4 regions of the Mesorhizobium sp. M8A.F.Ca.ET.202.01.1.1 genome follow, and region 4 is predicted to be linked to each of the others. Evidence: riboswitches for the same ligand, from Rfam matches in the RefSeq annotation. Region 4 holds a riboswitch; each other region holds the start of a gene.
The links. A riboswitch is a leader RNA that binds a small molecule or an ion and turns the genes downstream of it on or off. The one in region 4 is predicted to bind thiamine pyrophosphate.

Region 1 (7,430 bases), on a different contig from region 4:
CGTCGAAAATCTGCACCTGTCGGCTCTATCGAGCCAAAGCCCGCCTCGGCTCGCGCCGAGGCGGGCTTTTTTGCATTTGTGGCTCCCGACCGGCCACTGCTATATCCCGACGCAAGGCTGCCGCGTTCGCGGCGGCGTTGATTCAGTTTGGGTTTGCGGATGCACATTGAACGATATGACGGGGACCGCGACGCGTTGCGGCCGCTGTTTGCCCTTGCCGACGATTCAGCCATGCAGATCTCCAGCTATATCGGTCAGGGCGAGGTGCTCGTCGCGCGGGATGGCGGGAGGATCGTCGGCCATGCGCAGATCATCGAGACAGGCGACGGCGGTGTCTTCGAACTCAAGAGCCTTGCCGTGCGTCCGGCAAGACAGAGCGAGGGGTTGGGGCGTGCCCTTGTCGCGGCGGCAATCATCCGCTGCCGCGAGTGCGGCGGCCGACGTCTGATCGTTTCGACGGCGAGCGCCGATATCGGCAACCTGCGATTTTACCAGCGGCAGGGCTTTCGGATGTACCGCATCGTTCGGGATGCGTTCGGGCCATCGACCGGTTATCCCGAAGGCCTGCTCGTGAACGGCATTCCGTTGTGCGACCAGGTGGTCTTTGAACGGGATCTCGGCGCCGATTGACGGCGGCGGATTGCCGCCTGCGATGCAATGCCATTGGACTAGCGACAGCCATCGCACACAACCAATAGCCCGCTCCGGTTCGCCGGGGCGGGCTATTGGTGTTTCTGGGCCTAACGCGCATCTTCGGATTTTTCATGCATGGCGTGCTCCAAAGCCGGGTTACTTCGGTAGACCTGCCTTAGGCCAGGATGTTGACGGCGCGGGCCGCGACCAGCGCGATCGTCAGCAGCGAGATCATCGCCTCCGCCATCATCAAAAGCTTGGCGCGCCGGGAAAGCGGCAATGTGTCGGTTGGTGAAAACGCCGTCGCATTGGTGAAGGCGAGGAAGAAATAGTCGACGAAGCCGGGCAGCCAGTCGCGGATCTCGCGATCATTCAGGGTCATTTGCGGAAACAGGAAATCGGCATGGGCGCGTTTGACCAGGCCGCAGGTCGGCGGCCCGCCCCGGTCGGTGCTCCAGAACCACAAGGCAAAGACGATCACGTTGGTGACCCAGATGTTGAGCGCGTCGACCAGCAGCGTCTGGCCGCTGGAGCCGGCATGGCCAGCCAGCAAGGCACGCACCAGGAGCACCAGCGAACCGCAATTCATGACGCTGACGACGCCGGTCATCACCAGGGCCGTCCGGCGGATCATGACGCGAAACCGTCCGACCAGATACCAGTGCTCCTCCTCGACCGCTTTCTGGGTGGCGGCCTGCGTCCAGGCGGTGGCCACGGACAGCGGCGCGAGCAGGGCGGCCTCCAGCGCCGGCGCCAGCCAGCGGGGACCGAATGAAAGATCGTTGATGACCAGAAGCTGCAGGCAGATGATGACGAGGACCGCCGCGCGCGCCAGCCAGAAGTCGAGCGCGCGGTGGTGGATGACGGCATGCGGGTGACGCATCGAATATCCGGGATTTTCTAGTGGGATCAGGTGTGCGGGCTGTTCTGCCCGGTAAGGGCAACGGGACGCCGAAGTTCCCGCTCAATCTTGGTCTTGCAATGACCTGCAAGTATACTTTTTTGTAAGCTTTGACGTTGGGGCTGTTCGGCAAACCGGGCAATGTGGTTTAAGCCGCGCATGGCGGGAATTGACGACTCCATCGATCGTTGGGTGCCGGCAGGGCTGCCTGCCGTGGCGCTGGACTCGTCGTCGTTCTGGTCCGCCCTGCTTCGGCACCCCTGGGGTTTGCTGGCACTTTTGTGTCTGGTGCAGACGCTGTGCTGGACCGTGGTGCCAACACTCATCGATCCCGCACCGCCCGGCGATGTCGTGGAAGGCTTCATGTGGGGCCGCGAATGGGTGCTTTTGACCTACAAGCACCCGCAGCTCCCCGGCTGGCTGCTCGAGGCCAGCCATCTCCTGACCGGATCGTTCCGCTGGCCGCAATATCTGCTGGCCCAACTGACGATCTCGGCCACGTTCGTCCTGGTCTATCTGCTGGCCCGCGACATGCTCGGACAACGCCGCGCGCTGGCCGCCGTGCTTTTGATGCCATCGGTCTATTTCTTCGGCTGGCCGACGCCGCAATTCAATCACGACTATGCGCAAATGCCGTTCTGGGCCGCGATCTGCTGGCTGCTGTGGCGCGCCGGCCGCGGTGGCGGGCCAGGCTGGTGGCTGGCGCTCGGACTGGTGTCGGGCGTCGGGCTTTATGCCAAGTTTTCCACCGGCCTGCTGCTTGCCTTCGGCGCTCTCTGGCTGCTGTCCGACGCGCGCGCGCGCAGTCGGCTGGCGACGCCCTGGCCGTGGCTTGGCCTGGCCGTTTGTCTCGCGGTCGCCGCGCCGTTGGCCATCGCACTCTACCGCATCGATTTCCTGCCGTTGACCTATTTCGCCGGCCGCGATGCCTGGGTAACCGAGCACCGTGCGCGCCTCTACTATATCGGTGTCCAGCTGGCCGGGTTTTCCGGCTTCCTCCTGGTGCTGGCGATATCAGGGCTGCTGCGGCGTACGTCGGCTCCGCAGGACCCCGTCGAGCGCGGTAAGCTGGTCTATCTCACCTGGATGGGACTTGGGCCGGCGACGCTGATCATGGTCGCCTCTTTGTTCACCGGCACCGGCGAGGCCTGGGGCGCGCCGATGTACAATCTCGTCGGCGTCGTCGCGCTCGCCTTTCTCGGTCACCGGCTCGGTGCCCCCGAGATGCGAAGGTTGGCGATCTGCGCCTTCATCTGCATCGTGGCCATGTCGGGGGCCTATGCGGCCATCCGCTGGACGGATTGCAATGTGCGCGGGCGGATGGACGCCGTCTGCTGGCCGGCGCGGCCGATCTCGGACGAGGCCGAGGCGGTGTGGCACGCCGCGGTGCCCGGCCGGCTCGACATTGTCGGCGGCGATACCAATCTTGCCATGCTGGCGGGCCTCAACGCCTATGACAAGCCGTCGATCTTCACCGATCTCGATATGCGGTTCGCACCCTGGATCACGAGGCAGCGGTTGCGCGACCATGGCATGCTGATGGTTTGGTCGGGTCCTCACGTGCCGTCGCAGCTGCGGGCATGGTTGGACAACGTTCCGGTCAAGACCGTTCTTTTCAACTGGTCGCGCGAGGCGCCGCCTGTGGCGATCAGTTTTGCGGCCATTCCGCCTGGTATCCGATATCTGCCGGTCGCCGCCAGCAGCCGGACTCGGCATCCGCGCATCTAAGGTTTCCCCGTTCCTTAGGGGGCGCCTTTCACCGGTATAGCCGAATGGCCCGCTCGTCCGACTGGACGAAGCAGGCGACAATGCCCATTTATGGGACTATCCAAATTTGTTGTCGCGCAATTCCCCGGGGAACGCCGCTACAGTTTTCCCGGAATTGCCTTTTGAGGAGACGTTACATGGCGACTTCGAGCGAACGTGCAGTGCTTGCCGGCGGCTGTTTCTGGGGCATGCAGGATCTGATCCGGCGCATGCCGGGCGTCCTCGCCACGCGTGTCGGCTACAGCGGCGGCGACGTGCCGAATGCCACCTATCGCAATCATGGCACGCATGCCGAAGCCATCGAGATCAGCTTCGATCCGGCGAAAATCAGCTTCCGCCAGCTTCTGGAATTCTTCTTCCAGATCCACGATCCGACGACGCGCAACCGCCAGGGCAACGATGTCGGCATGAGCTATCGCTCGGCAATCTACTACACCAGTGAGGAGCAGAAGCGTGTGGCGGAGGACACCATCGCCGATGTCGATGCCTCTGGCCTGTGGCCCGGCAAGGTTGTCACCGAGCTCGCTCCAGCCGGAGCGTTCTGGGAGGCCGAGCCCGAGCACCAGGATTATCTGGAGAAGTATCCGAACGGCTACACCTGCCATTTCGTCAGGCCGGATTGGAAACTGCCGGTTCGTGAAAAGGCCGTTTCATAAGGCTCGCGGATCAGTCTTTGCGGCAGTGGGTTTAAGCGCCCGCCGATTGCCGCGAGGCCATATCAATAGCGGCTGTCAGCCCCGCCCGGCGGTTGACAGTCCGCGGCACTGCTGACCAACTGCGCGGGTTGATTGATTTCAGGGGGAGCATGAGGAAACTCTACGAAAAACCTGTGTTGGTGAAGCGGGAAAGGCTCTCAAGTGTCGCCGCGGCAGGACCGCTTTCTCCCAAACCAGGCTGACGGCTCGGCCGGTCTTTTGGTAGTGACTGGACCGGTTCGTTACGGTGCTCGGATTGCCGGGCGATGTCTTGCCCCGCCGGATCTGAAAAGATGATTTCTTTCGAGCCTGTGGCCGGCGCCCGGCAGCTCAATGCAGTTTTCATCCTGGATGTTTCTGCTTACACCGGGCCTCTGCTTTCCGGCTGGATCGAGGCGGGAAACCGTATTGGCGCGATCATCGTGCCTGGCTTTCAGCGCCCATCCAGAGGCTTCAGCATTGGCAATTTTCGACGCCGGCTGAGGCGCCAGCTTCTGCTCAGGCGCTATCTCGGCAACACGCCGGTAAAGTTGATCGAATTCGGCCGGCCTTACGACTGGGACGAGCTTGGCCGGCAATTGCCTGACGTCGCCGCGGATGTACTGATCTGCTACGCTTTCCCGACCCTGATCCCGCAACAACTGCTCGGCCTCTTTCCCAAGGGCGGGCTTAATTTTCATCCAGCGCTGCTGCCCAACTACCGGGGTCCGCATCCTCTCCATCGCCTGGTCGCGGACGGCCAGCATGCCGTCCATGGCGGCGTGACATTGCACAAGATGTCCGCCAATTTCGATGACGGTGACATCCTCGGACAGGTGCCGTTCTGCGAAGCACACTGGGCAACGCGGCGGGATGTGGCCGACAGCGTGGCGACCGCGATGCGCGCGTTGGTGCGCGAGGTGGCGCCAGCCTATTGCAAGGATTTGGTGTCCGGGACGCGGCAGCCAACCGGTGATTTCGTCTGGGCGCGACTTGAGCGGAACCACATGGCGATTTCATCCGACATGTCGATCGAGCACGTTGCCCGATTGTGGCACGTCCTGGGCGGCAATCCCGGTATCTATCTGGACGTTGCCGGCCGCGAGGTTCGGTTGGCCTTTCAGATCGCGCGACTGGGTCCGCCAACTGGAAAAGGTCCGGTCAGGCGATGGGGGAGGGTGGAGTTCGATCTTGCCAATGGCCGGGTTCGATACCTCACCTATGGCCGCCTGCTCAAACGGCTGATGAAAATGCACACCGCATTCGCACGGCCAAAAGCCGGAAAACCGTGCCCCGAAATAAGAGTGTATGGCAAAGTAGCCAGCGAATCGGCGCCAGAGGTACCGCCGGCCGGTCGTGGCGGATAGTGAAGCCAATGCGCATGGCGGAACTTGCGTCCGCGCTTTTCCTGCTGCGAAAACTACTTACCGCAGTTCTTGTCGTTCACGGTCGGCGCGGTCGCCCTGCCATTGGCATCCGTCCGCGTGCTGGTCGGGCAATTCTGGTCCGCGTTGGAATTTCATGTCGCCCGGCGTGATGGTCGGGCTGTTGGCTGCGCCCGGATCGAGACAAATTTCCGGGCCGCAACACCCGGTTGCGCCTGCGCTGGCGCAATGCTTTTGGCGCAGCTTGCTGAAAAAACAGCTTCCCCAACCGATCGAATGGTGCTTTAACGCCGCCATCCACAGGGGTGCTCCGTACGGTCGGGGCTGAGACGGGGGCGGCAAGCCCACAGACCCTAGAAGCTGATCTGGGTAATACCAGCGGAGCGAGGCGGGCGATGTTTTCAGGCGCACAGGTTTCCCTATATCCCATGGCCGACGATTTTGTCGGCGTCATCCTGGGTGCGCTCGGCGTGCTCGATCCGTATCGCGACAAGCTCAGGATCGAGACCGACGACATCTCGACCTTGCTGGTCGGGCCCCCCGAGGTGCTATTCCCGGCGCTGCGCGACCTTTTCGTGGCTGCGTCTGGCAGCGGTAAGCATTGCGTGCTGTCGGCGACCATTTCGCGTGGTTGCCCAGGTGAGCCGGACGATCCGATCTGCCGCTCCGACACGTTTGGCGGACCTGCCGGGCCACTCGGCCCGCGCAAGCAAGCCGCCATTTCCGCCGTGCGCGGCGCGCCCGCCACTGGGCAGCCAGCGGCGGCGCAGTTCTCGCTCTATGTGATGGGCACGGACGACCATATGGACGAGATCTATGGCTGCATCGATTTCCTGAAGCAGTCTGGCGTCTATGATCGCTCCAAGAATTTCTGCACCAAGCTGCGCGGCGATGCTGGCGCGATCTTCTCGGCGCTCGACGAAGCCTTCTGCCGCTTCGGACCGGGCGCCGGCCACGTAACCCTCGACGTCACGGTTTCGGCCAACAGTCCCACTGCCGTCTGAACCGTTCGCGCCGACGCGCGAACGCCGTCAAGGTCATCCTCTCGTGGCTTCATCGTCATTCAACCCGCGTCAGCTCGCGGGCTTCCTCGCCCAGGCAGCGCCGGCCGTGATATCGATCGGCCTGGTGCTCGTGGCGTGGGAACTCTACGCAAACCATTCCGGCATCAAGCCGACGGTTCTGCCGGCACCCTCGCGCGTCTTCGAACAGGCGATGCTCAATCGTGACGCGCTGCTCGACAACGCCATTCCCACCATCCGCGCCACGCTGATCGGTTTTGCCTGCTCGCTCAGCGCCGCCTTCGCGCTGTCGATGCTGGTCGACTTCTTCCAGCCTTTGCGGCGCGCGCTGTTTCCTGTCTTCATAGTCAGCCAGACCTTGCCGCTGGTCGCCATCGCGCCATTGGTGGTGCTGTGGTTCGGTTTCGGGCTGACGCCCAAGATCATGCTGGTGGCACTGGTCACCTTCTTCCCGATGCTGGTGGCCCTGGTGCAGGGCTACGAGGCTACCGAGGTCGAGATCGGGCAGATGCTGCGCGCCATGGGAGCAGGGCGCTGGCGGGTCTTCATCCTGGCACGGTTGCCTTCGGCGCTGCCTTATTTCTTCGCTGGCCTCAGGATCTCCATCACCTATGCCGTCGTCGGCGCCATCTTCGCCGAATATGCGGGCGCGGCCAAAGGGCTGGGCATCTACATGCTCAACGCCAAAAACAATTTCCGTCCCGACCTGGTGCTCGCCGCCGTCGGCGTCAGCGCCGCCCTTACCCTCGTCCTGTTCGGGCTGACGGTGGTGCTGCAACGACTTGCCATGCCCTGGGAAAGAGCCGCTGGCAGGCAAGCCGCCCGAAAAGGCCCGCAAGCATGAGCCGGCTCGAATTGCGGCATATGCGCAAGGCCTTTGGCGGGCTCGAAGTGCTCGCCGACATTTCGCTGCGCGTGGATGCCGGCGAATTCGTCTCGATCCTTGGGCCTTCGGGTGCCGGCAAGTCGACGCTGTTCCAGCTTCTGACCGGCGCCGAGCATGGCGAGGGTGAGATGTTTTTCGACGGCGCGCCGCTCGACGATCATG
Region 2 (7,430 bases), on a different contig from region 4:
GCCCGGATGCAGGAAGGTCTCGCCGCGCACATAGCCTTCTTCCGGCGTGTCGCCGTAGAGTAGGCCGTCTATGCCGGCGAGGAAGGAATCACGGTCGCGCGTGCCGAAGCCTGGCGCGCCGAACTGGCGGGCGTGGCGCTGTGCCAGATCGATGCGCTGCGGCGTGTTGGGGTGCGTCGCAAGGAAGTCGAGGCTGGCGTCCGTGGCGCCGCTGATCGAGCGGAAATCGGTGTAGGCCGACATCGACTGCAGGAAGCGGCCGGCGGCATAGGGATCGTAGCCGGCTTCGCCGATCGACTTGATGCCGATGGCGTCCGCCTCCAGTTCCTGGTTGCGCGAGAACTGCGCCAGCCTGAGCTTGCCGCGGATCAGTGCTGCCTTGGCGGTCGGGCTGTCGCCGAGCACATCCGAGACGACCTTGGTCGCCAGGCCCTCCTCGGCCTCCAACTGCTGGCGCTGCAGGCCATGATTGGCGGTGACGTGTCCCATTTCATGCGCGATGACAGCGGCGAGCTCGGACGAATCATTGGCCAGCGCCAGGAGGCCGCGCGTTATGTAGAGATAGCCGCCCGGCAGTGCGAAGGCGTTGACGTTGGGCGAATTGAGGATGGTGATGCGATAGGTCTGGGTCGGGTTGGCCGACACCACGGTCAAATTGCCGACCACCTTGGCGACCATGCGCTCGAGCTTGGGATCGGAATATTCGCCACCATAGGTCGCCAGGATGCGCGGATGCTGCGCCTTGGCGAGTTCGGCAAGCTTGTTGTTGGCGGCGACATTGTCCACCGTGATCGGCTTGTCGGATGGCTGGAAGCCGGATTCCTGGACCTCCGGAGGCGTGAACATCTGGCAGCTCGCCAGCGCCACGGCAAAGCCAGCCAGCGCCAAGAAGCGCGCCAGCGGGTTCATTCGTAGCCTGTCAACGCCGATCGCCAGAATGGCTTCCTTTCAGGTCCTTGCGCATGATCATGCAATGCGCAAAACAAACTGCTACAGCGTCCGTCACGCGCCCCTCGGGCCGGGCAGCAGATGCTGTAGGCAAATCACGGCCAGTGCCGGACCGGTATCGAGCGGACCTAGCCACACTACTCCAGTCATGGCAAGCAAGCGCCACATCGCCTCGGGCCGGTTTGAGCGTAAATTATGTCCGCTTCCGGGCAATATCTCGTGATAAGGCATCCCCGGCACCCGCACCGATATAGCGCCGGAACGCCTCCGGACCAGCCCCGGCAAAGAAATCGTCCGCCGTGCCTGTGGCGGCGACGGCGCCATTGTCCAGAAACACCACCTTCTGGCCGATGCGGCGGGCATCCTGCGGCTGGTGCGTGACGAACAGCACCGTCATGCCACGCTCGGCATGAAGGCCAGCAACCAGGTCGAGCATGTCGTCGCGCAAGGCGGGCCCAAGCGAGGCGAAGGGTTCGTCGAGCAGCAGCACCGGGCGGTCACGCACCAGCACGCGAGCCAGGGCGACGCGCTGGCGCTCACCGCCCGAAAGTTCGCGCGGCAGCCGCTTCTCCTTGCCGGCAAGACCGGTGCGCGCAAGGGCGCCCGCGATATCGGCGTGGTCGGTATCGGTCAGCCGCAACGATGGCGAACGGCCGAGCCCGACATTCTGCTCGACGGAAAGATGCGCGAAAAGATTGTTCTCCTGAAACACCATCGACACCGGACGCACGGCCGGCGGCTCACCACGGACATCGCCCCCGCCGATCAGCACGCGGCCGGATCTCGGCATCTCGAATCCGGCCACCAGATTGAGCAGCGTCGACTTTCCCGAACCGCTTGGCCCCATGATGGCAGTGATTTGCGTCGCGGTGAACTCGACATCGAAAGCGAACAATGCCTCGCCATAACTGAACGAGACCTTGTCCAGCCGTACCGGAACCCCTTTGCCGTCAGCCGCACCGTCAGACATCGCGGGCCATCCCCTTTCCCAGCCGGTCCGCTGCCAGCACCAGTACCAGGCAGACAAGGCCCAGCAACAACGCCAGGCCGGCGGCGTCCTGGGTGCGGTAGCTGCCCATGCGCGCCAGGAGAAGGTAGGGCAAGGTCTGTACGGAATCACTGCCGAACAGGGCGATGACGCCGAGATCGCCAAGCGACAGCGCCATGGCGAAGGCGAAGGCGGTGGCGAGCGGCCGCCGCAGCGACGGCCAGTCGACCAGCTTCAGCCTTGCCCAGCCGGAAATGCCGAGCTGTGCGCAGAGCCGTTCGTGGCGCTCGATTGCCGCATCATAGGCGGGGCGGATGGCGCGCAGCGCGAAAGGCATCGCCATGACAGCGTTGACGGTGACGACCATGAGCGGGGCGATGGCAAAGACGTCGCCGACGTGGCGCAACAGAAGGAACCAACCGGCGCCGACGACGATCGGCGGCACGACCAGCACAAAGCCGGCGCCGGTATCGGTGGCGTGTTCGAGCAGTGTCATTGGGCCGGAGCGGCGGTTCGATGCCAGCGCCCGCCGCGCCATTGTCAATGCCAACGAGAGCATCACCGAAAGCAGCGCCGAAAGGAAGCCGAGCACGGCGCTGGTGAGTGTCGCCTGCCGGACAGCGGTCTCGCCGGCCAGCCGGTCGAGATCGGCGCTCAATCCGGCGATCACGGTCGCCGCCATCGGTCCCGCGACGACCAGCAGCGCCAATCCGATGAGCAAGGCATTCAGTGTGGCTTCGGTGCCGTTGACGGAGAGATAGCGGCGCGGCGCGACCGGCAGGTTGGTGTCGCCGACGACATTGGCGCCGAGCCGCGTCAGCGCCAGCACCACGATGAAGGTCAAGGCGATCTGCAGCAATGTCAGCGCGACAGCCCTCGCGGGATCGAAATCGAAGCGCAAGGCCTGATAGATGCCGACTTCGAGCGTCGTCGCGGCCGGCCCGCCGCCAAGCGTCAGCACGATGGTGAAGGATGTGATGCAGAGCATGAAGACGAGCCCGGCGACGCCGGGCATGGCGGCGCGCAGTGTTGGCCATTCGATCAACCGGAACGCCGGCCGCGCCGCCATGCCGAGCTGGCTCGCCAGCCGCCACTGGTCGGAGGGGATGGTCTGCAGCGCCTCGAGGAACAGGCGGGTGGCCAGCGGCAGGTTGAAGAAGACATGGGCGACGAGAATGCCGGAGAGGCCGTAGATGCCCGGCCAGCCCTGGCCGCCAACCCAGTTGAACAGGCCGGCGAAATAGCCGGCACGGCCATAAAGCGCCAGAATGCCGAGCGCCGCGACGATCGCCGGCAGCGCCAACGGCACGGCGAAGAGCTGCAGAATGAAGGCGCGGCCGAAGAACCGTGGATGCCGCGACAGCGCCCGCGCCACGAACAGGGCCGGCCCGACGGAGAGCAGCGTTGACAGGGCCGCCTGCCAGAGTGTGAAGCGCACGACGCGCAACAGATAAGGGTCGAAGGCCACCCAGGCGCCGGAGAGATCGTGTGCGCCTTCGACAAGCAGCCCGGCAAACGCGCCGCCGATCAAGAGCGCGATCGCCGCCAGCGCTACGCTGCCGGCGGTAATGCGGGGATCAGACGCGGGTTGCACGAAAGGCCTTTAACGTGCGTCGCGTTCCTTCGCGCCCCCCTCTGTCCTGCCGGACATCTCCCCCACGAGGGGGGAGATTAGCAGCTCCGGCGCCCAGCTCATTCCTGCAATGTTGGCGATTGGCGAAATCGCCGATGACAGCCAATCTCCCCCCAAGCGGGGGAGATGTCCGGCAGGACAGAGGGGGGCGCCGTAAAGCATTCATCTTCGGATCATACAGCCAACTACTTGCTCATCACCGCCAGCCATTCATCCACCCAGGTCTTGCGGTTGGCCGCGACCTCCTCCGGACTGAACAGCAGGGTCTTGGTCGGCTTGACCAGTTTGTCGAAGGCCGGGTTGAGCGGCTTGTCGGTCTTGCCGGCCGGGAACATCCAGTTGGTCTCGGGGATGGCGTCCTGGAATTTCGGTCCGGTCATGAAGGCCATGAATTTTTCCGCCAGCGGGTTCTTGGCTCCGGTCGTGGTGATGCCGGCGACCTCGATCTGCAGATACTCGCCCTCTTCGAAAGACGCCGCCTGGTAACGCTCGGTGTTCTCGGCGACCATGTGGTAGGCCGGGGAGGTGGTGTAGGAAAGCACCATCGGCGCCTCGCCCTTGGTGAACAGGCCATAGGCCTCGCTCCAGCCCGGCGTCACGGTCAGCACCTTGGTCTTGAGCTTGGCCCAGGCCTCCGGCGCCTTATCGCCATAGACCGACTTCACCCAGAGCAGCAGGCCGAGACCGGGCGTCGAGGTGCGCGGGTCCTGGATGACGATCTTGTCGTCGGCGCTGCCCTCGACCAGCTCCTTCAAGCTTTTCGGCGGCGACTTCAGCTTTTGCGTATCGTAGACGACGGCGAAATAGCCGTAGTCGAAGGGAACAAAAGTATCGTCGCTCCAGCCGCCCGGCACGTTGACATCGCTCACCGCGCCATGCGGCGCGAACAGGCCGGAGGCCTTGGCATCGGCGGTGAGATTGGTGTCGAGGCCGAGCACGATGTCGGCCTTGGTCGAAGCGCCTTCCAGCTTGACGCGGTTGAGCAGCGCCACGCCGTCGGCGACCGAGACGAACTCGACATCGCAGCCGCATTCGGCCTCGAATTCCTTCTTCACCACGGGGCCTGGACCCCAGTCGGCGGTGAAGCTCTCATAGGTGTAGACCGTGAGCTTGTCCTTGGCCAAGGCCGGCCCGGACAGCGTCACCGCCGTGGCTGCGATGAGAGAATATAAAAACGTGCGCATCGGCGCCTCCTTCGTTTGCGTTGAAAGGAATTGAGGCGTCGGACTGTCCGAAACGTCTAATCCCTCCGCCGGTACAAACCGGATCAGGTTCAGCGGGTTGGCGAGACTGCCTCTCAGCCGGCCCGCGAAATTCGCGTCCGGCACCCCGTTAGAGCGTTTCGACACATAGGCCCGGCGGGTGGGACACGCAAGTGGGAGTTTGCCGCCTTCCGTTTCCCGTGCCGGGCTGGTAAGGCGACGGGATATGAGCACATTCACCATCCTGCTTGGCGGCGATCTCCTCCGCACGCCCCGGCTCGACCGCCAGGTCGAAGGCTCGCGCGTGATCGCCGCCGACGCCGGCATCGGTCATGCGCGGATGCTGGGCCTCGTGCCGGAATTGTGGGTCGGTGATTTCGATTCGGTTCCGGCCGATCTGCCCGCCCATCTCGCCGCCGTGCCCCAGCAAACCTTCCCGACGGAAAAGGACAAGACCGACGGCGAACTGGCAATCGCGGCCGCACTGGAGCGTGGAGCGACCCGCCTTGTGCTGGCGGGCGCCTTCGGCGGCAAGCGCGCCGATCACGCCTTTCTGCATCTGGCGCTTGGCCTGCGGCTGGCCGAGGCCGGAACGGATGTGCTTTTGACCAGCGGCGCCCAGGAGGGTGTCCCCTTGCTCAACGGCAGGGCCAGCTTCGATTATGCCGACGGCACGCTATTTTCTATTCTCGGCTTTTCCGAACTCTCCGGCCTGACCGTCACCGGCGCCAAATGGCCGCTCGACAAGGTCGAGGTGGCTTTCGGATCGTCGCTGACCATTTCCAACGAGGTCAAGGGCCGCCTCGACATCGCGCTCGGCCACGGCCGCGCGCTGCTGCTTGCCCATCCCTATCCATTGCCCGAAAGCTGACATGGCCCCGCCCCTTCTCAATCTCGACGGGATAAGACTGACTTTTGGCGGCACGCCGCTGCTCGATGGCGCCGCCCTGACCGCGTCGGCCGGCGACAAGATCGCGCTGGTCGGCCGCAACGGGTCCGGCAAGTCGACGCTGCTCAAGATCGCCGCCGGCCTGATCGAACCGCAGGACGGCGAGGTGTTCCGCCAGCCTTCGGCAACGGTGCGTTACCTGCCCCAGATGCCCGACATGGACGGCTTTGCCAATGTGCGGGCCTATGTCGAGGCCGGACTCGGCCCGGCCGACGATCCCTACCGCGCCAGCTATCTGATGGAGCATCTCGGCCTGTCAGGCGAGGAGCGGCCGGCAGACCTGTCCGGCGGCGAGGCCAGGCGCGCCGCCCTTGCCCGCGTCATGGCGCCGGAGCCCGACATCCTGCTTCTTGATGAGCCGACTAACCATCTTGATCTGTCGGTGATCGAATGGCTGGAAGAGGAACTCGTCCGGACTTCCTCGGCGCTCATCGTGATCTCGCACGACCGCCGCTTCCTCGAGCGTGTGTCGCGTGCCACCGTCTGGCTCGACCGTGGCCAGACCCGCCGGTTGGACAAGGGCTTTGGCCATTTCGAGGAATGGCGCGACCTCGTGCTGGAGGAGGAAGAGCGCGAGCAGCACAAGCTCGGCCGCCAGATCGTGCGCGAGGAGCACTGGCTGCGCTACGGCGTGACGGCACGGCGCAAGCGCAACATGCGACGTCTCGGCGAACTGCAGACCATGCGCCAGCGCTTTCGCGGCCATCGCGGCGCCGAGGGCACCGCGACAATGGTGGCCAGCGACGCGGCCGAATCCGGCAAGCTGGTGATCGAGGCGAAAAACATAGAGAAGAGCTTTGGCGACCTCACCGTCGTCAAGGGGTTCTCGACCCGCATCCAGCGCGGTGACCGCGTCGGCCTCGTCGGACCGAACGGCGCCGGCAAGACGACGCTTCTGAAGATGCTGACCGGCGAATTGGCGCCGGACGCTGGTTCGATACGGCTCGGCACGAATCTGGAGATCGCCACGCTCGACCAGAAGCGCGAGGCGGTCGACCCGCAGGAGACGCTGGCGCAATATCTCACCGACGGGCGCGGCGAGAACCTGGTCATCAATGGCGAGCAGCGCCATGTCGTCTCCTACATGAAGGATTTTCTGTTCAAGCCGGAGCAGGCGCGCACGCCGGTGCGCGAGCTGTCCGGCGGCGAGCGGGCGCGGCTGATCCTGGCGCGCGTGCTGGCGCGCCCGGCGAACCTGCTGGTACTTGATGAGCCGACCAACGATCTCGACATGGAGACGCTGGAACTGCTGCAGGAACTGGTCGCCGGGTTCGCCGGCACCGTCATCCTGGTCAGCCACGATCGCGATTTCCTCGACCGCACCGTCACCAGCGTCATCGCGCCGGACGGTGGTGGCCGCTGGATTGAATATGCCGGCGGCTATTCCGACATGCTGGCGCAGCGCGGCGGCACCCGGCTCGACGACCGCAAGGCGCGCGCCAAGGCCGACGCCGGCGACGCGCCGACCACCAAGGCAGAACCTGCCGTAGCAAAAGGGCCGGCCAAAAAACTGTCGTTCAAGCAGAAGTTCGCGCTGGACTCCTTGCCCAAGAAGATCGAGGCCGTGACAGCGTCGATCTCGCGGCTGGAAAACAACATCTCCGACCCGGCCTATTACGAGCGCGACCCGGCCTCGTTCCAGAAGACCATCGCCGCCCTCGACAAGGAGCGCGCCACCTTGGCCGCATTGGAAGAGGAATGGCTGGAACT
Region 3 (7,430 bases), on a different contig from region 4:
CGCCAACCGGCTCGCCAGCAACTCGCTGACCGAGGCCGTCGTTTGCGCGCGCTGGGTTGCCGAAAGCGTCGCTGGTGCACCGGACGGCGGTGGGAAGCCAGCGATGGCAGCTAACCTGCCCGCGCCGGATCCGAGGCCTGTGCGCCCTCTCCTGTCACATGCCCTTGGCGTCACGCGGGATGGCGAAGGTTTGAAAGAGGCTGCGCGCGCCTTGTTGCTGCTGTTGCATCGGCACGACACAGCGTCCGATCCCGCCGCCGTAGGGCTGATGATCGCGGTTGCCGCCTTGCTGCGCCGCGAAAGCCGTGGCGCTCACTACCGGAACGACTTTCCCCATCAAGCGGCCGTCGCCCGCCGCTCCGAAATCAGGCTCGACGCGGCCATGTTTGCGGCGCGGGAACTCGGCAACTCTCCAATGCTCGAAAGCGTCGCTTGATGAACCTATCCCCCCTTCCAACGATCATGCTCGAGCCTCTGGTGCGGGCAGCTCTGCTCGAGGACCTTGGCAAGGCCGGTGATTTGACCACTGATGCCATCGTACCGAAGGACCATCATGCGACAACGGTGCTGACTGCGCGCGAGGCCGGAACTATAGCCGGTCTCGACCTGGCGATGCTCGCTTTCAGGTTGATCGACCAGGATGTCGAGATGACAGTGGAGCGAGCGGACGGCAGCAACATCGCGCAAGGTGAGACCATCGCATCGGTCAGCGGTCCGGCCCGGGCCATACTCACCGCGGAACGGACGGCGCTCAATTTTCTGTGCCATCTGAGCGGTATCGCCACCGCGACGGCATTGATCGTCGCGGCGGTCCGCGGCCACGGCGCAAGAATCGTCTGCACGCGCAAGACGACGCCTGGATTGCGAGCGGTCGAAAAATATGCCGTGCGCGCCGGTGGCGGCTCCAATCATCGTTTCGGTCTCGACGACGCCATCCTGATTAAGGACAACCACATCGCCATCGCTGGCGGAATTCGCATGGCAATCGAGCGCGCGCGATGCAGCGTCGGCCACCTAGTCAAGATCGAAGTCGAGGTCGATACGCTAGCCCAGTTAGAAGAGGCTATGGCCCTCGCCCCAGACGCCGTCCTGCTCGACAACATGTCTGTCGACGAATTGCGCCAAGCAGTGGCGATGGTTGCCGGCCAGGCGATTACCGAGGCGTCGGGCAGGATAACGCCGGCGACGGCTCCAGCCGTCTCCGCGACCGGTGTCGACCTGATCTCCATCGGCTGGTTGACCCACAGCGCGCCAATCCTCGATATCGGGCTCGACTCCGCGAAATTTGTCCGTCGGGCCTGACAATCGGCGGTCGACCGGACGCTTTTTCGACCCAGCCCGCCAAGTTCAAAGGTGCCTAGGTCGCCCAATGCAAGGGGAACAGGATGGAAATGCACGCAGCGATTTCGGAAAAACCATGCGTGAAGCTCAATCCTTCGACGGCCACCGGATGTGGACCGTGGAAGCTGCTCGGGCGCTGCATGACGCGCCTTTCAACGACCTGCTGTTTCAAGCGCAAACCGTTCACCGCCGGAATTTCGATCCCAACAGGCGGCGGCGGGCGCTGGTCTCAGCGGCGGCGCCCTCGTCGTCGGAATCTAGCGGGGTAACCCGGCCACCCAGAGGATGGCGGGACGATTCATCCATGATGATAGGAAACAGGACCATTGCGAAAACTAGTCGCTGGCAAGCTGCACGGCATCTACGTCACCGAAGCGAACCTCAACTACCATGGATCGATAACGCTGGACCCTGACCACTGCGAAGCAGCCGGGATCCTGCCGATGGAATTTGTGGAGATTTGGAACAAGAATTCCGGTGCGCGGATTTCGACCTATGTCATTTTCGGCGAGCGCGGCTCACGATGCTGCATCCTCAATGGTGCGGCTGCCCGCACCTGCCAGCCAGACGACCAGATCATTGTTTGCAACTCCATATACCTGGACGAAGCGAATATCACCTCGTTGAAGCCGCGGATCATCACCTTCGACCAGGACAATCACATACTCGATCGCCTGAGCTACTCCGTCGATCTTGACGCACATGGGCGTTACAGTTTCTCGATCCTTGACGAGGCGAATGAGCCTTTGGCCATTCCTGCGCTGGTCTCCGGCGCGTGACTTCCTCTCGAGATTTGCCCGTGCTTTGCGCGGGGTTTCATTAGTCGCCGATCACCGCCGCAGGTGGAAATGCGCTTGACAAAGCAGTGTCGGCTCGGTCAATTCGAAAACATTCACCAGGGGAGTCCCGGCAAGGGGCTGAGATACTGCTGGCTATCGCGGCGCAGTGACCCGTTGAACCTGATCCAGTTCATACTGGCGTAGGGACGGTGCAAGCGCTTTGCGGGAGTTTACGCCCGAAGACCTGTTTTCAAGCAGGTCGACCAAAGCGTCTTTTCATCCTTCCGGCACAGAACTGGGTCTCCAATGCATGAGCAAAGGAGCCTCAAGATGAATGCCCTAACCCCAGCCGTCTCAACGGGACCGCTGCCTGCCTCACGGAAAATCCACAAGCCCGGCGTCCTCCATCCGCACATCAAAGTGCCGATGCGCGAAATCTCCGTCCATCCGACAGCGGGCGAGCCGCCCATCACCGTCTACGATCCGTCCGGCCCCTATACCGACCAGACTGTCGAAACCAGCATCGAAAAGGGCCTCGCCCGGCCTCGCCACGAATGGATCACGGCGCGGGGCGATGTCGAAGCCTATGACGGCCGCCATGTGCGGCCGGAAGACAATGGCTTCGTCACGGGTGAGCGCCTGACGCCGGAATTTCCCATTCGCAACCGGCCGCTAAGGGCCAGGGCCGGCAAGGCGGTGACACAGCTTGCCTATGCGCGCGCCGGCATCATCACGCCCGAGATGGAGTTCGTCGCCATCCGCGAAAACCTCGGCCGGGAAATCGCCCGCGGCAAGCTGCAACGCGACGGTGAAAGCTTCGGCGCGGCTATTCCCGATTTCGTCACGCCGGAATTCGTACGCGACGAGGTGGCGCACGGGCGGGCGATCATTCCAGCCAACATCAACCACCCAGAGAGCGAACCGATGATCATCGGGCGCAATTTCCTCGTCAAGATCAACGCCAATATCGGCAATTCCGCTGTCACTTCCTCGATGGCCGAAGAGGTCGAAAAAATGGTCTGGGCGATCCGCTGGGGCGCCGATACGGTGATGGACCTGTCGACCGGCCGCAACATCCACAACATTCGCGACTGGATCCTGCGCAATTCACCGGTGCCGATCGGCACGGTGCCGCTTTACCAGGCGCTCGAGAAGGTCGGCGGCATCGCCGAGGACCTGACCTGGGAGGTGTACCGCGACACGCTGATCGAGCAGGCCGAACAAGGCGTCGACTATTTCACCATCCATGCCGGTGTGCGGCTGCATTACATCCCGCTGACCGTCGACCGGGTCACGGGCATCGTCTCGCGCGGTGGCTCGATCATGGCCAAATGGTGCCTGCACCATCACCGGGAAAGCTTCCTCTATGAGCATTTCGAGGAGATCTGCGACATCTGCCGCGCCTATGACGTATCCTTCTCGCTCGGCGACGGCCTTCGTCCGGGCTCGATCGCCGATGCCAATGATGCGGCGCAATTCGCCGAGCTGGAAACGCTCGGCGAATTGACGCAGATCGCCTGGGCCAAGGATTGCCAGGTGATGATCGAAGGTCCCGGCCATGTGCCGATGCACAAGATCAAGGAGAATATGGACAAGCAGCTCGCTGTCTGCGGCGAGGCGCCCTTCTATACGCTTGGACCACTGACGACCGACATTGCGCCGGGCTATGACCATATCACCTCAGGCATTGGTGCTGCCATGATCGGCTGGTTCGGCACCGCCATGCTCTGCTATGTCACGCCCAAGGAGCATCTCGGCCTTCCCGATCGCAACGACGTCAAGATTGGCGTGATCACCTACAAAATCGCCGCCCATGCCGCCGATCTGGCGAAGGGCCATCCGGCAGCGAAAGTCAGGGATGATGCCCTTTCCCGCGCGCGCTTCGAGTTCCGCTGGGAAGACCAGTTCAACCTGTCGCTCGACCCCGAAACCGCGCGGTCCTTCCACGACCAGACCTTGCCCAAGGAGGCGCACAAGCTGGCGCATTTCTGCTCGATGTGCGGGCCGAAATTCTGCTCCATGCGTATCTCCCACGACATCCGCGCCGAAGCCCAGAAGGAAGGCATGGCGGCGATGGCGGCGAAATACCGCGAGGGCGGCGATCTCTACATGCCGGCTGACGAGACCGGCGTAGCGCTCATGCCAGAGGCGCCGGAGCCATCATGAGGGTGTTGGTCAAAGGGGCCGGCGTCGCCGGCCTCACCGCCGCCTTCGAACTCGCCGCCCGCGGCGCGACGGTCACAGTCGCTGAGATCCGGCAGACCCTTGGCGGCAATGCCTCGTGGTTCGCCGGCGGCATGCTGGCGCCATGGTGCGAGCGTGAAAGCGCCGAGCAGCCGGTGCTGGATCTCGGACGCGTCGCCGCCGACTGGTGGGATGCGGCACTGCCGGATCAGGTGACACGGGCCGGAACACTGGTCGTGGCCATGCCGCGAGATGCCGGTGAGCTTGACCGGTTCGCCAGTCGCACGTGGGGGCATCGGCGTGTCGACGGAGATGAAATCGCGTTCCTGGAGCCCGACCTTGCCGGCCGCTTTCGCCGCGGGCTGCTGTTCCCCGACGAAGCCCATCTCGACCCGCGCCGGGCGATGGCGGCACTCCATGACAGGTTGTCGGCCATGGGTGTCGAATTCCAGTTCGATGTCGATATCAGGCGGATTTCCGGTTTCGATCGTTGGATCGACTGCACGGGAATGGCAGCAGCCGATGACAGGCTGCGCGGCGTTCGCGGCGAAATGCTGATCCTGCGCGCGCCTGATATCTCGCTGTCTCGCCCGGTCAGGCTGCTGCATCCGCGCTTTCCACTCTATGCGGTGCCGCGCGCCGACCACCGTTTCATGATCGGCGCGACAATGGTTGAAAGCCAGTCCGCCGGTCCGGTGACGGCACGTTCGATGATGGAGCTGCTGAGTGCCGCCTATGCCCTCCACCCGGCCTTTGGCGAGGCCGAGATCGTCGAAACCGGTGTCGGCGTTCGTCCGGCCTTTGCCGACAATCTGCCGCGGGTCGAAACGAACGGCGGGATCATCGCGATCAACGGGCTTTATCGACACGGTTTTCTCCTCGCCCCCGCCATGGCGCGCCAGGCCGCCGACCTGGTTTTCAGCCAGGACAGAACCAAGGAGCTTGCTCATGAAACTGACCGTCAACGGCGAAGCGCGTGAGGTTGCCACCGCCACCACGCTAGCCGAATTGCTTGCCGCGCTCGACTATGAGGGCGACTGGCTCGCCACCGCCGTCAACAGCGACCTGGTGCACAAAGCCAGCCGGACGGCGTTCTGCTTGAACGAAGGCGACCGGATTGAAATCCTCTCGCCCATGCAGGGAGGCTAGCATGTTCGACCTTCTGGGGACGACGCTTCAATCCCGCCTGCTGCTCGGCACGGCTCAATATCCTTCGCCGGCCGTCCTTGCCGATGCAGTCAGGGCGTCGGGCACGTCGGTGGTGACCGTCTCTTTGCGGCGTGAGATGGCGGGCGGCAGGGCCGGCGAAAAATTCTGGTCGCTGATCCGCTCGCTCGGCACGAGAATCCTGCCCAACACGGCCGGCTGCCACTCCGTCAAGGAAGCGGTCACCACCGCGAACATGGCGCGCGAGGTCTTCGGCACGACCTGGATCAAACTCGAAGTGATCGGCAACCACGACACGCTGCAGCCGGACGTGTTCGGCCTGGTCGAAGCCGCCCGTATCCTGTGCGAGGACGGCTTTGCGGTATTCCCCTATACCACCGACGATCTCGTCGTCGCCGAGCGGCTGCTGGAAGCGGGCTGCAAGGTCCTGATGCCGTGGTGCGCACCGATCGGTTCCGCCTTGGGACCGGTCAACATGACGGCGCTGCGCTCGATTCGCGGACATTTCCCAGGCGTCCCCCTGATCGTGGATGCGGGGCTGGGACGGCCGTCGCACGCTGCCACCGTCATGGAACTCGGCTTTGACGCCGTGCTGCTGAATACGGCGGTCGCCAGGGCGGCCGATCCCGTCGGCATGGCGCGTGCTTTCGGCAAGGCGGTCGAGGCCGGTCGTGAGGCTTTCAGCTCAGGAATGCTCGAACCGCGCGACGTCGCCGTGCCATCGACGCCGACGATCGGCAGGGCCGTTTTTTCATGAAGCTCGATCCCTTCTACCTGATCGTCGACAGCGCTGCCTGGATCGAGCGGCTGGTGCCGCTCGGCGTCAATCTGGTTCAGCTTCGCATAAAGACCATGGATGAGGCCGGATTACGCGCGGAGATCCGCTCAGCGAAGGCTTTGTGCGCTCGATACCGGTGCCAGCTGATCATCAATGATTACTGGCGGCTGGCGATCGAGGAAGGCTGCGACTTCGTTCATCTCGGTCAAGAGGATTTGCAAGCCGCCGACCTGACGCGGATACGGGCAGCCGGCGTGAGGCTCGGATTGAGCACCCATGATCATATCGAACTGGAAACGGCGATAAAAGCCGAACCCGACTACATCGCGCTTGGCCCCATCTACCCGACCATCCTGAAGAAGATGAAATGGGCGCCGCAAGGGCTCGAACGGGTCAGCGAATGGAAGCGTCGGGTCGCGCCTGTTCCACTGGTGGCCATCGGCGGCCTTAACCCGGACCGGCTCGATGGTGTCTTCGCGGCTGGCGCCGACAGCGCGGCAGTGGTGACTGACATTACATTGAATGCCGATCCCGAAGCACGCACCAGAGAGTGGATGGAAAAGACAGATCGATGGCGCTGAGGCGAGAACCGCATGTGCTTGTCGTTGGCGGATCGGACTCCAGCGGCGGGGCTGGAATTGCACGTGATATCGAGACGATCTCTTCCATTGGCGTGCGCACCTGCCTTGCTGTCACCGCGCTGACAGTGCAGACGCACGAAGCTGTCATGGAAATCCATCATTCGCCATCTCGCCTAGTGGCCGAGCAGATGCGCGCCGCGCTGCAGGCCAACGAGGTGGCCGCCATCAAGATCGGCATGCTCGCGGCGGCTGAGATCGTCGTTGCCGTTGCCGGCGTGCTGCGCGAGAATCCGCAGGTGCCGGCAGTACTTGACCCGGTGCTGGCCTCGACCTCAGGCCGGGCGCTCCTGGAAGCAGGCGCCATCACCGCCATGAAGCGCAATCTGATGCCGCTTTGCCGTCTCGTCACCCCCAATCTCATCGAGTTGGCGCTCCTTGTCAGCTCGGAATTGGCGATGGATGAGGGAAGCGCGCTTCAACAAGGACAAAGACTGCTGGCCGCCGGACCTCAGGCCCTGCTGATCAAGGGCGGCCACGCATCGGGACCTAGATCAACCGATATTTTATTGCGCTCCGATCAAGAACCAATCCACTTCGACT
Region 4 (7,430 bases):
GAGAACCCGAAGTAAGGTGCAAATCGCCGATGCAATCTGATCATCATCTCCTTCGATGCGGGGTCGGCGCGGTCCACCTCAAAGTTGCCGGCGGCGGAGACCTCCCGGATAAACCCATCCCTTTCCGCCCGACGCAGGACCTCGTCCAGTTTTCCGCTGGGTTGCTCCAGTCGGTTCACCAGCGAGCGCATTTCCTTTAGATCAACCCTGAAAATGCCTCTCTCTGTCGTTCCTAGAGCATTTTCTTCGGCAAACTCTGTCTGGAGGCGAGCGGTCAGGTAACCCAACGCCCGCACCATGCGCACGCTCTCTTCTTCGTACGGATGTGAAAGCGCCTGAAGTCCATCAAGCTTCCGTTGAGAGGCGGCGTTCACAGCCTGTCTCTGCTGTTCGAGATGAATCTGTAAATCCGAGTTGATGAATTCCACCAGTTTTCGTGGATCACTGGAACTCGGAACACTGCGGCGGAAGATCTCTCCCATTATATCAAGGAAATCGCGTATACAGACGTCGCTCAATGATGTGATGATCTGGTGCCCTACGTACGGGTAGTCATGCAGACGCAGCATCTGGCACGCTTTCAGAAAAGCCCATCCCTGTTTCCGGGCGATCGACCTCTTCAGATTTGAAGCATCCGCCTTGCTCATGGGCCGGCGCTTAATTTCCGGGTTCATGAGCGCGAGCGCCAGCCCTTCGGCATAAGGGCGCGCTTTTCGATCAAGAAGGAATTGCTGCTGATCCGCCGTCCTCAAATTCACGGAGAGGAATTCACGTGCTGCATCAGCAAGTGCCACAAGCTCTTCTCTGCCCTCGGAATGACCCGATATGATAACCCGCTCGATGATGTCATTGACGGAAAGCCGCCCCAGCCGGTTTTTGAGCGAAAACGCGCTGAGCGCATCGTTGCGCTCGAGATCACTCCGCAGATGGTCAGGAAGCGCATAGTACAGCCGAAGCGACGACACGTTCTCGCACAGCGTGGCGAACTCCCTCGGATCGACTGAATCAAGATTCTCGACGTCCCGGTCAGCATTCGAGAGCGACTGGCCGGGTATGATCGTCCGGATCGTGTCGTAGAGGCCGCCGATGTAGGCGAGGACCCATTTCACGTTGCCGCGCGTCTTTCTCACCAAGGTGTTCAGGAACTGCTGTTGGAGCGGTGTCAGTGCTTCACAGTCGTCAATCAGTATCTTGAAGAAGGGCGCCCTGTCACCGGCGAAAGATGGGCCATTTAAAAGTGGAGTGATCGCGGTCGCGACCTTGTTAATGATCGCGCCAGGGTCTGTTGCTCTGAAGCCGGTCGCTCCGGCATCGGCGGCAAAGAAGAACGCGTTGAAGCATTCGTCGACGTACCGGGTTATCCCACCCCGCAGCTCATCGATGCTGAAGAAGTCGAGACGGGCAGGTTGGGGTATGAAGTGCAGCACTTCGCGATGCAGTGCCAGGGCGACGTCCCTATCTTCGGAGGCCCGGTATTTCAAGTGGCCGTCGCGTCTGAGCTGGCCGATGCTCTCGAGCAGGCGTTCGACTATCTTCAGCTCCAGATAGTGAGAGAAGATTACGAATTGCCGCGGGATCACGGCGGCCGTGTCGAAGCGTATCCGCTCCGGAATGAGGTTCAGAACGGCGTTGTCGATTAGGGGCGAGAATGTCTCATTGAGCTGGAAGAAGACGCCATACCAAGCGAGCTTGCCGACTTGGTCCGCGAGACTTTTGTCTTCAAGAATATGGACTGTGGAAAGCGAGCGAAGAATGCTGGTCTTGCCGCTGCCTCTCGTCCCTGCGACGAAGACCGGCTTGGCGGCGGCAGAAATCAACGCCGACTTCTGACTGAACCACAGTATCGGGCGGCTTTCGTACTCGATCCTGTTGGGGCCGAACGGATTCTCCATCGCTATTCGTCCCTTACCTTAATGCGCCAAGCCGAGTTTGCCTTGGTGAGGCCGTCTATCTCGATGAAGCGCGCCGCTTGGAGCATCAGAAGAGAGTCTTCCAGATCTAGCCCGAGCTCGGCGGAGGCAGCAATCTCAGTGATCTCGTCCCAGAAGAGTAACCCATTCCCGCGCCTGGTGGCATGGTCGCGCAGTCGGCGCAGCAGGTCAAACGTGTCGTTGTTCAGAAAGGCCTTGCCGTTGGACATGGTCGAAATAAAGCAATGTTCGCCTTCCATGACCGTCCCGTCGGCGACATTGGTGCGGTAGGGTATAAGTCGGATGCCGACGAGCTCTCCCTGATCGGTCGTGAAGAAGACGAGCTCATTGAAACCTGACTGTATCTCTGGTGCTGAGATGCAGATCAATTTGCCGTCCGGAAACCTTGGATCGTTGACGATCTCGACCGGATCAGCATGTATGTGTCCATGCAGGTAGACGATAGGCTTGTTGCCCTGCAGCAGCTGAGTTCTGACAAATCCGCTGTTGAGCATCTCCGCGTATGGCGTAATGCGCGGAGTCTTTTGTGGCAGCAGATTGTGATGGCCGATCATGATGCCGTAACGCATGTCGGGCTGCTGGAGCAATTCCTGTAGGCCTGCAAGCATCTCACGCGAGATGTATGGCGTGTCCATCTGACCGTAATACTCGTCGTCGGACGCCTCCTTGTCTGGATCGCTGGGAGGTGTCGCGGGCGAATGTCCCGAGATGTCCGGCGAGCCGAGATCTACAGGCTCTGTAGAAGGACTGAGTGCCTCGAGACGATCACGAAGGAACGCGGGAAGGTTTTGAAGCTCCCAACTGCCTATCGCTGTGTTGACGAGGATGAAGTTTGCGCCTGCGGATCCTGTCGGAAGTCTGAAGTGCACGGGTTGGTCCACGGGAACGGTCTGCCAACCCAAGCGGGCGGCTAAACTCGCCATTTCGCTGAATTTCTCAGTCGGTCCAAGTTCGCGCGCGTCATCACGGTTCACATCGTGATTTCCCGGTACGAATATCAACGGAAGCGCCTTTGAACTGCGTCCCTGTGCGCGGCAGAGCAACGTGAAATGCTGGAATGCCGAAGCAATGAAGGTCTTGTCGCCACGGCTCGTGAAATCCCCCATGAAGGCGATCGTATCCAAGGGCTTCGAAGTCGTCAGCCGCCGAAGTTTCGTCAAGACGGCACGCAGCGAAGACGCGCGTAGCTTCTGCGTTATTTTCGGAGCGAACTTGCTATCCTTGGCATCGATGTTGCTAGAGGAAGGATGCCAGTCCGGATAGTGAATATCGCCTACTTGAAGGATTCGCACCCGCCGCATAACTCGCCCCCCTGCCGAGAGCCATAGACTAATCCGTTCGCTTTTGCCAAGCGCGAACGATCATCCGCAGTGTCCTTAACGAGGTAGCCTGCACTTTTCGAGAATTGCCACGGCGGCTATTTTTCGGCTGTGAAGCACACGAGACCCGTGACGTGAGACCCAGTTGCTCAATGCCCAGTTGCTCAATGAGCTTTCTTACGAATAAGGGAGAATTTCCGCGGCCGGACTATCTCTGAGCGAGCGTGCATGACTGCCAACGGAAGGTCTTGCACGCACCCTTGCGATCTTGAGCAATGGTCGCCATGACTTTCTTCTTGCAGGCTTTTGAGTGGCCCAGCCTGCGATCACCAGACCCCACCGATTCTAAAGAGCGTGGCAGATGGGATAGTCGAGGTTGCCCGTGCACAGTCACGCTCAGGGCTTGCGCCGCCCAGAGGACACGCTGAAAAGGCAGATTGGGGCGCAAGCACGCCATTCACGAGAGGTTCGACATGAAGACCATGCAAGAAAAAGACATTCCGGCATTCGTACAAGCAGTTGTGGACGCCGGCTGCAAAATTTGCGCGATTGGCAACTTGGGATACGTCTTTGGCGATGCTGATTTCACGCCAGCGCAACGGAGGGCCGTCGAGCCACAGCTGCGTAGGATTGCTGAAATCTACGGCGAACGCGATCATCTCATGAACGAGATAGCTGTATATCTGCGGTCGATCGGACGCCATGTCGAGGTTGAGCCGAAGACAGGTATTTCCTGATGGCCGTGATCGCGAGAAGCCGTCTTCCAACCTCTGAATCCTAAAGGAGGTGACCCCCAAGGCCGTTCGTCACCTTCGACCAGAATAACCACATCCGTGACCGCCTGAGCTACTTGGTCGATACGCGCACATGGCCAATACAGTTTCTCCATCCTTCACGAAGCGAATGAGGCTTTGGCCATTCAGCCCCGGTCTACGGGGCGTGACTTGTCCCCGATGCATGCGCGAGCTCTCCGCCCGGCTGGCCGCCGGTCGTCGCCACCGGCCGAAGGCGCCCGAATGCGCTTGACAAGATAGCGTCAGCCCGTTCAACCTAAGGCATTCACCAGGGGAGTCCCGGCAAGGGGCTGAGATACTGCTGGCTTTCGCGGCGCAGTGACCCGTTGAACCTGATCCAGTTCATACTGGCGTAGGGACGGTGCAAGCGCTTTGCGGGAGTTTACGCCCGAGGTCCTGTTGCAGCAGGTCTACAGAAGCGTCTTTTCATCCTTCCGGCACAGAACTGGGTCTCCAATGCATGAGCAAAGGAGCCTCACGATGAATGCCCTCACCCCCGCCGTATCGACGGGACCACTGCCCGCCTCGCGGAAAATCCACAAGCCCGGCGTCCTCTACCCGCAGATCAGGGTGCCGATGCGCGAGATTTCCGTCCATCCGACGGCCGGCGAACCGCCCGTCACCGTCTACGATCCGTCCGGCCCCTACACCGATCCATCAGTCGAAACCAGCATCGAAAAAGGCCTTGCCCGGCTTCGCCACGAATGGGTCACGGCGCGTGGCGATGTCGAAGCCTATGACGGCCGCCACGTCCGGCCGGAAGACAATGGATTCGCCACCGGCGAGCGCCTGACACCGGAATTTCCGATACGCAATCGGCCGCTCAAGGCCAAGCAGGGCAAGGCGGTGACCCAACTTGCCTATGCGCGCGCCGGCATCATCACGCCAGAAATGGAGTTCGTAGCCATCCGCGAGAATCTCGGCCGCGAGGTGATGCGCGGCAAGCTGCAACGCGACGGCGAAGCCTTCGGCGCGGCGATCCCAGATTTCGTCACACCCGAATTCGTGCGCGACGAGGTGGCGCGCGGGCGCGCAATCATTCCCGCCAACATCAATCATCCCGAGAGCGAGCCGATGATCATCGGTCGCAATTTTCTGGTCAAGATCAACGCCAACATCGGTAACTCGGCTGTCACATCGTCGATGGCCGAAGAGGTCGAAAAAATGGTCTGGGCTATCCGCTGGGGCGCGGACACGGTGATGGACCTGTCGACCGGCCGCAACATCCACAACATCCGCGACTGGATCGTGCGCAATGCGCCGGTGCCGATCGGTACGGTGCCGCTCTATCAGGCGCTGGAAAAGGTCAACGGCATCGCCGAGGATCTGAACTGGGAGGTCTACCGCGACACGCTGATCGAGCAGGCCGAGCAAGGCGTCGACTATTTCACCATCCACGCCGGCGTGCGGCTGCACTACATCCCGCTGACCGTCGACCGGGTCACGGGCATCGTCTCGCGCGGCGGCTCGATCATGGCCAAATGGTGCCTGCACCATCACCGGGAGAGCTTCCTCTACGAGCATTTCGAGGAGATCTGCGACATCGCCAGAGCCTATGACGTCTCCTTCTCGCTCGGCGACGGCCTTCGTCCCGGTTCAATCGCCGATGCGAACGACGCGGCGCAATTCGCCGAACTGGAAACACTTGGAGAACTCACCAAGATTGCCTGGGCAAAGGACTGCCAGGTGATGATCGAAGGCCCGGGCCATGTCCCCATGCACAAGATCAAGCAGAACATGGACAAGCAGCTCGCAGTGTGCGGTGAGGCGCCGTTCTACACGTTGGGGCCGCTGACGACCGACATCGCGCCGGGCTATGACCACATCACCTCAGGGATAGGTGCCGCCATGATAGGCTGGTTCGGCACCGCAATGCTTTGCTACGTCACGCCGAAAGAGCATCTCGGCCTTCCCGACCGCAACGACGTCAAGATTGGCGTGATCACCTACAAGATAGCCGCCCATGCAGCCGATCTGGCGAAGGGCCATCCGGCAGCGAAAACCAGGGATGATGCCCTTTCGCGCGCGCGCTTCGAGTTCCGCTGGGAGGACCAGTTCAACCTGTCGCTCGACCCCGAAACCGCACGGTCCTTCCACGACCAGACCTTGCCCAAGGAGGCGCACAAGCTGGCACATTTTTGTTCGATGTGCGGGCCGAAATTCTGCTCCATGCGCATTTCCCACGACATCCGTGCCGAGGCCCAGAAGGAAGGCATGGCGGCAATGGCGGCAAAATACCGGGAGGGCGGCGATCTCTACATGCAGGCGGACGAGACTGGCGTACCGGTCGTGCCAGAGGCTCCCAAACCATCATGAGGGTGCTCGTCAAAGGGGCCGGCGTTGCCGGCCTCACCGTCGCTTTCGAACTCGCCGCCCGCGGCGCGACGGTCACCGTCGCCGAGATGCGGCATGGCCTTGGTGGCAACGCGTCGTGGTTCGCCGGCGGCATGCTGGCGCCATGGTGCGAGCGCGAAAGCGCGGAGCAGCCGGTGCTGGATCTCGGACGCGATGCTGCCGACTGGTGGGATGCGGTGCTGTCGGGTCAGGTGACACGGGCCGGGACATTGGTCGTGGCCGCGCCGCGTGATGCCGGTGAGCTTGACCGGTTCGCCAGTCGCACGTCAGGGCATCGGCGCGTCGATGAAAACGAAATTGCGCTCCTGGAACCCGACCTCGCCGGCCGCTTCCGGCGTGGATTGCTCTTCCCCGACGAGGCTCACCTCGACCCACGCCCGGCGATGGCGGCACTTCATGACAAGCTTGCGACCATGGGTGTCAAATTCCACTTCGGCTGCGACGCCCGGCCTGTTTCGGGATTCGCCCGTCAGATAGACTGCATGGGAATGGCAGCGGCCGATGACAGGCTGCGCGGTGTTCGCGGCGAAATGCTGATCCTTCGCACGCCTGATGTCTCGCTGTCGCGGCCGGTCCGTTTGCTTCATCCACGCTTTCCGCTTTATGCCGTGCCGCGCACCGATCACTGTTTCATGATCGGAGCGACGATGATTGAAAGCCAGAGCGCCGGACCGGTGACGGCGCGTTCCATGATGGAGCTGCTGGGCGCCGCCCATGCCCTCCATCCGGCCTTTGGTGAGGCCGAGATCGTTGAAACCGGTGTGGGTGTCCGTCCGGCATTTCCCGACAATTTGCCACGCGTCGAAACAGACGGTGAGATCATCGCGATCAACGGTCTTTATCGTCACGGTTTTCTCCTCGCCCCCGCCATGGCGCGCCAGGCTGCCGACCTGGTTTTCAGTCAAGACAGAACCAAGGAGCATGCTCATGAAACTGATGGTCAACGGCGAGGCGCGTGAGATTGCCGCCACCACGCTGGCCGAGTTGCTTGCCGCGCTCGACTATGAGGGCGATTGGCTCGCCACCGCCGT

Region 1: linked by a shared signal. The riboswitch ahead of EN845_RS28875 (YkoF family thiamine/hydroxymethylpyrimidine-binding protein) and the one ahead of thiC (phosphomethylpyrimidine synthase ThiC) in region 4 are both predicted to bind thiamine pyrophosphate.
Region 2: linked by a shared signal. The riboswitch ahead of thiB (thiamine ABC transporter substrate binding subunit) and the one ahead of thiC (phosphomethylpyrimidine synthase ThiC) in region 4 are both predicted to bind thiamine pyrophosphate.
Region 3: linked by a shared signal. The riboswitch ahead of thiC (phosphomethylpyrimidine synthase ThiC) and the one ahead of thiC (phosphomethylpyrimidine synthase ThiC) in region 4 are both predicted to bind thiamine pyrophosphate.

What each region holds. Positions count from the first base shown of each region.
Region 1 covers NZ_SRUN01000016.1:113,021-120,450, reverse strand. Annotated here, with positions in the region: gene EN845_RS28905 (GNAT family N-acetyltransferase) at 160-630, shown strand; gene EN845_RS28900 (hypothetical protein) at 809-1,516, opposite strand; gene EN845_RS28895 (glycosyltransferase family 39 protein) at 1,694-3,262, shown strand; gene msrA (peptide-methionine (S)-S-oxide reductase MsrA) at 3,439-3,957, shown strand; gene EN845_RS28880 (formyltransferase family protein) at 4,527-5,342, shown strand; gene EN845_RS35580 (hypothetical protein) at 5,400-5,657, opposite strand; TPP riboswitch at 5,652-5,765, shown strand; gene EN845_RS28875 (YkoF family thiamine/hydroxymethylpyrimidine-binding protein) at 5,756-6,364, shown strand; gene EN845_RS28870 (ABC transporter permease) at 6,408-7,226, shown strand; gene EN845_RS28865 (ABC transporter ATP-binding protein) at 7,223-7,430, shown strand, end outside.
Region 2 covers NZ_SRUN01000007.1:128,114-135,543, reverse strand. Annotated here, with positions in the region: gene EN845_RS17035 (M48 family metalloprotease) at 1-909, opposite strand, end outside; gene thiQ (thiamine ABC transporter ATP-binding protein) at 1,142-1,918, opposite strand; gene thiP (thiamine/thiamine pyrophosphate ABC transporter permease) at 1,911-3,530, opposite strand; gene thiB (thiamine ABC transporter substrate binding subunit) at 3,755-4,753, opposite strand; TPP riboswitch at 4,797-4,911, opposite strand; gene EN845_RS17010 (thiamine diphosphokinase) at 4,998-5,642, shown strand; gene EN845_RS17005 (ABC-F family ATP-binding cassette domain-containing protein) at 5,644-7,430, shown strand, end outside.
Region 3 covers NZ_SRUN01000002.1:425,892-433,321, reverse strand. Annotated here, with positions in the region: gene EN845_RS06785 (L-aspartate oxidase) at 1-436, shown strand, start outside; gene nadC (carboxylating nicotinate-nucleotide diphosphorylase) at 436-1,302, shown strand; partial or broken gene EN845_RS36015 (biotin synthase) at 1,451-1,552, shown strand; gene panD (aspartate 1-decarboxylase) at 1,668-2,120, shown strand; TPP riboswitch at 2,229-2,345, shown strand; gene thiC (phosphomethylpyrimidine synthase ThiC) at 2,451-4,286, shown strand; gene thiO (glycine oxidase ThiO) at 4,283-5,284, shown strand; gene thiS (sulfur carrier protein ThiS) at 5,253-5,453, shown strand; gene EN845_RS06750 (thiazole synthase) at 5,455-6,228, shown strand; gene EN845_RS06745 (thiamine phosphate synthase) at 6,225-6,830, shown strand; gene EN845_RS06740 (hydroxymethylpyrimidine/phosphomethylpyrimidine kinase) at 6,821-7,430, shown strand, end outside.
Region 4 covers NZ_SRUN01000017.1:82,912-90,341, reverse strand. Annotated here, with positions in the region: gene EN845_RS29495 (hypothetical protein) at 1-1,892, opposite strand, end outside; gene EN845_RS29490 (metallophosphoesterase) at 1,895-3,232, opposite strand; gene EN845_RS29485 (hypothetical protein) at 3,724-3,987, shown strand; TPP riboswitch at 4,305-4,421, shown strand; gene thiC (phosphomethylpyrimidine synthase ThiC) at 4,525-6,360, shown strand; gene thiO (glycine oxidase ThiO) at 6,357-7,358, shown strand; gene thiS (sulfur carrier protein ThiS) at 7,327-7,430, shown strand, end outside.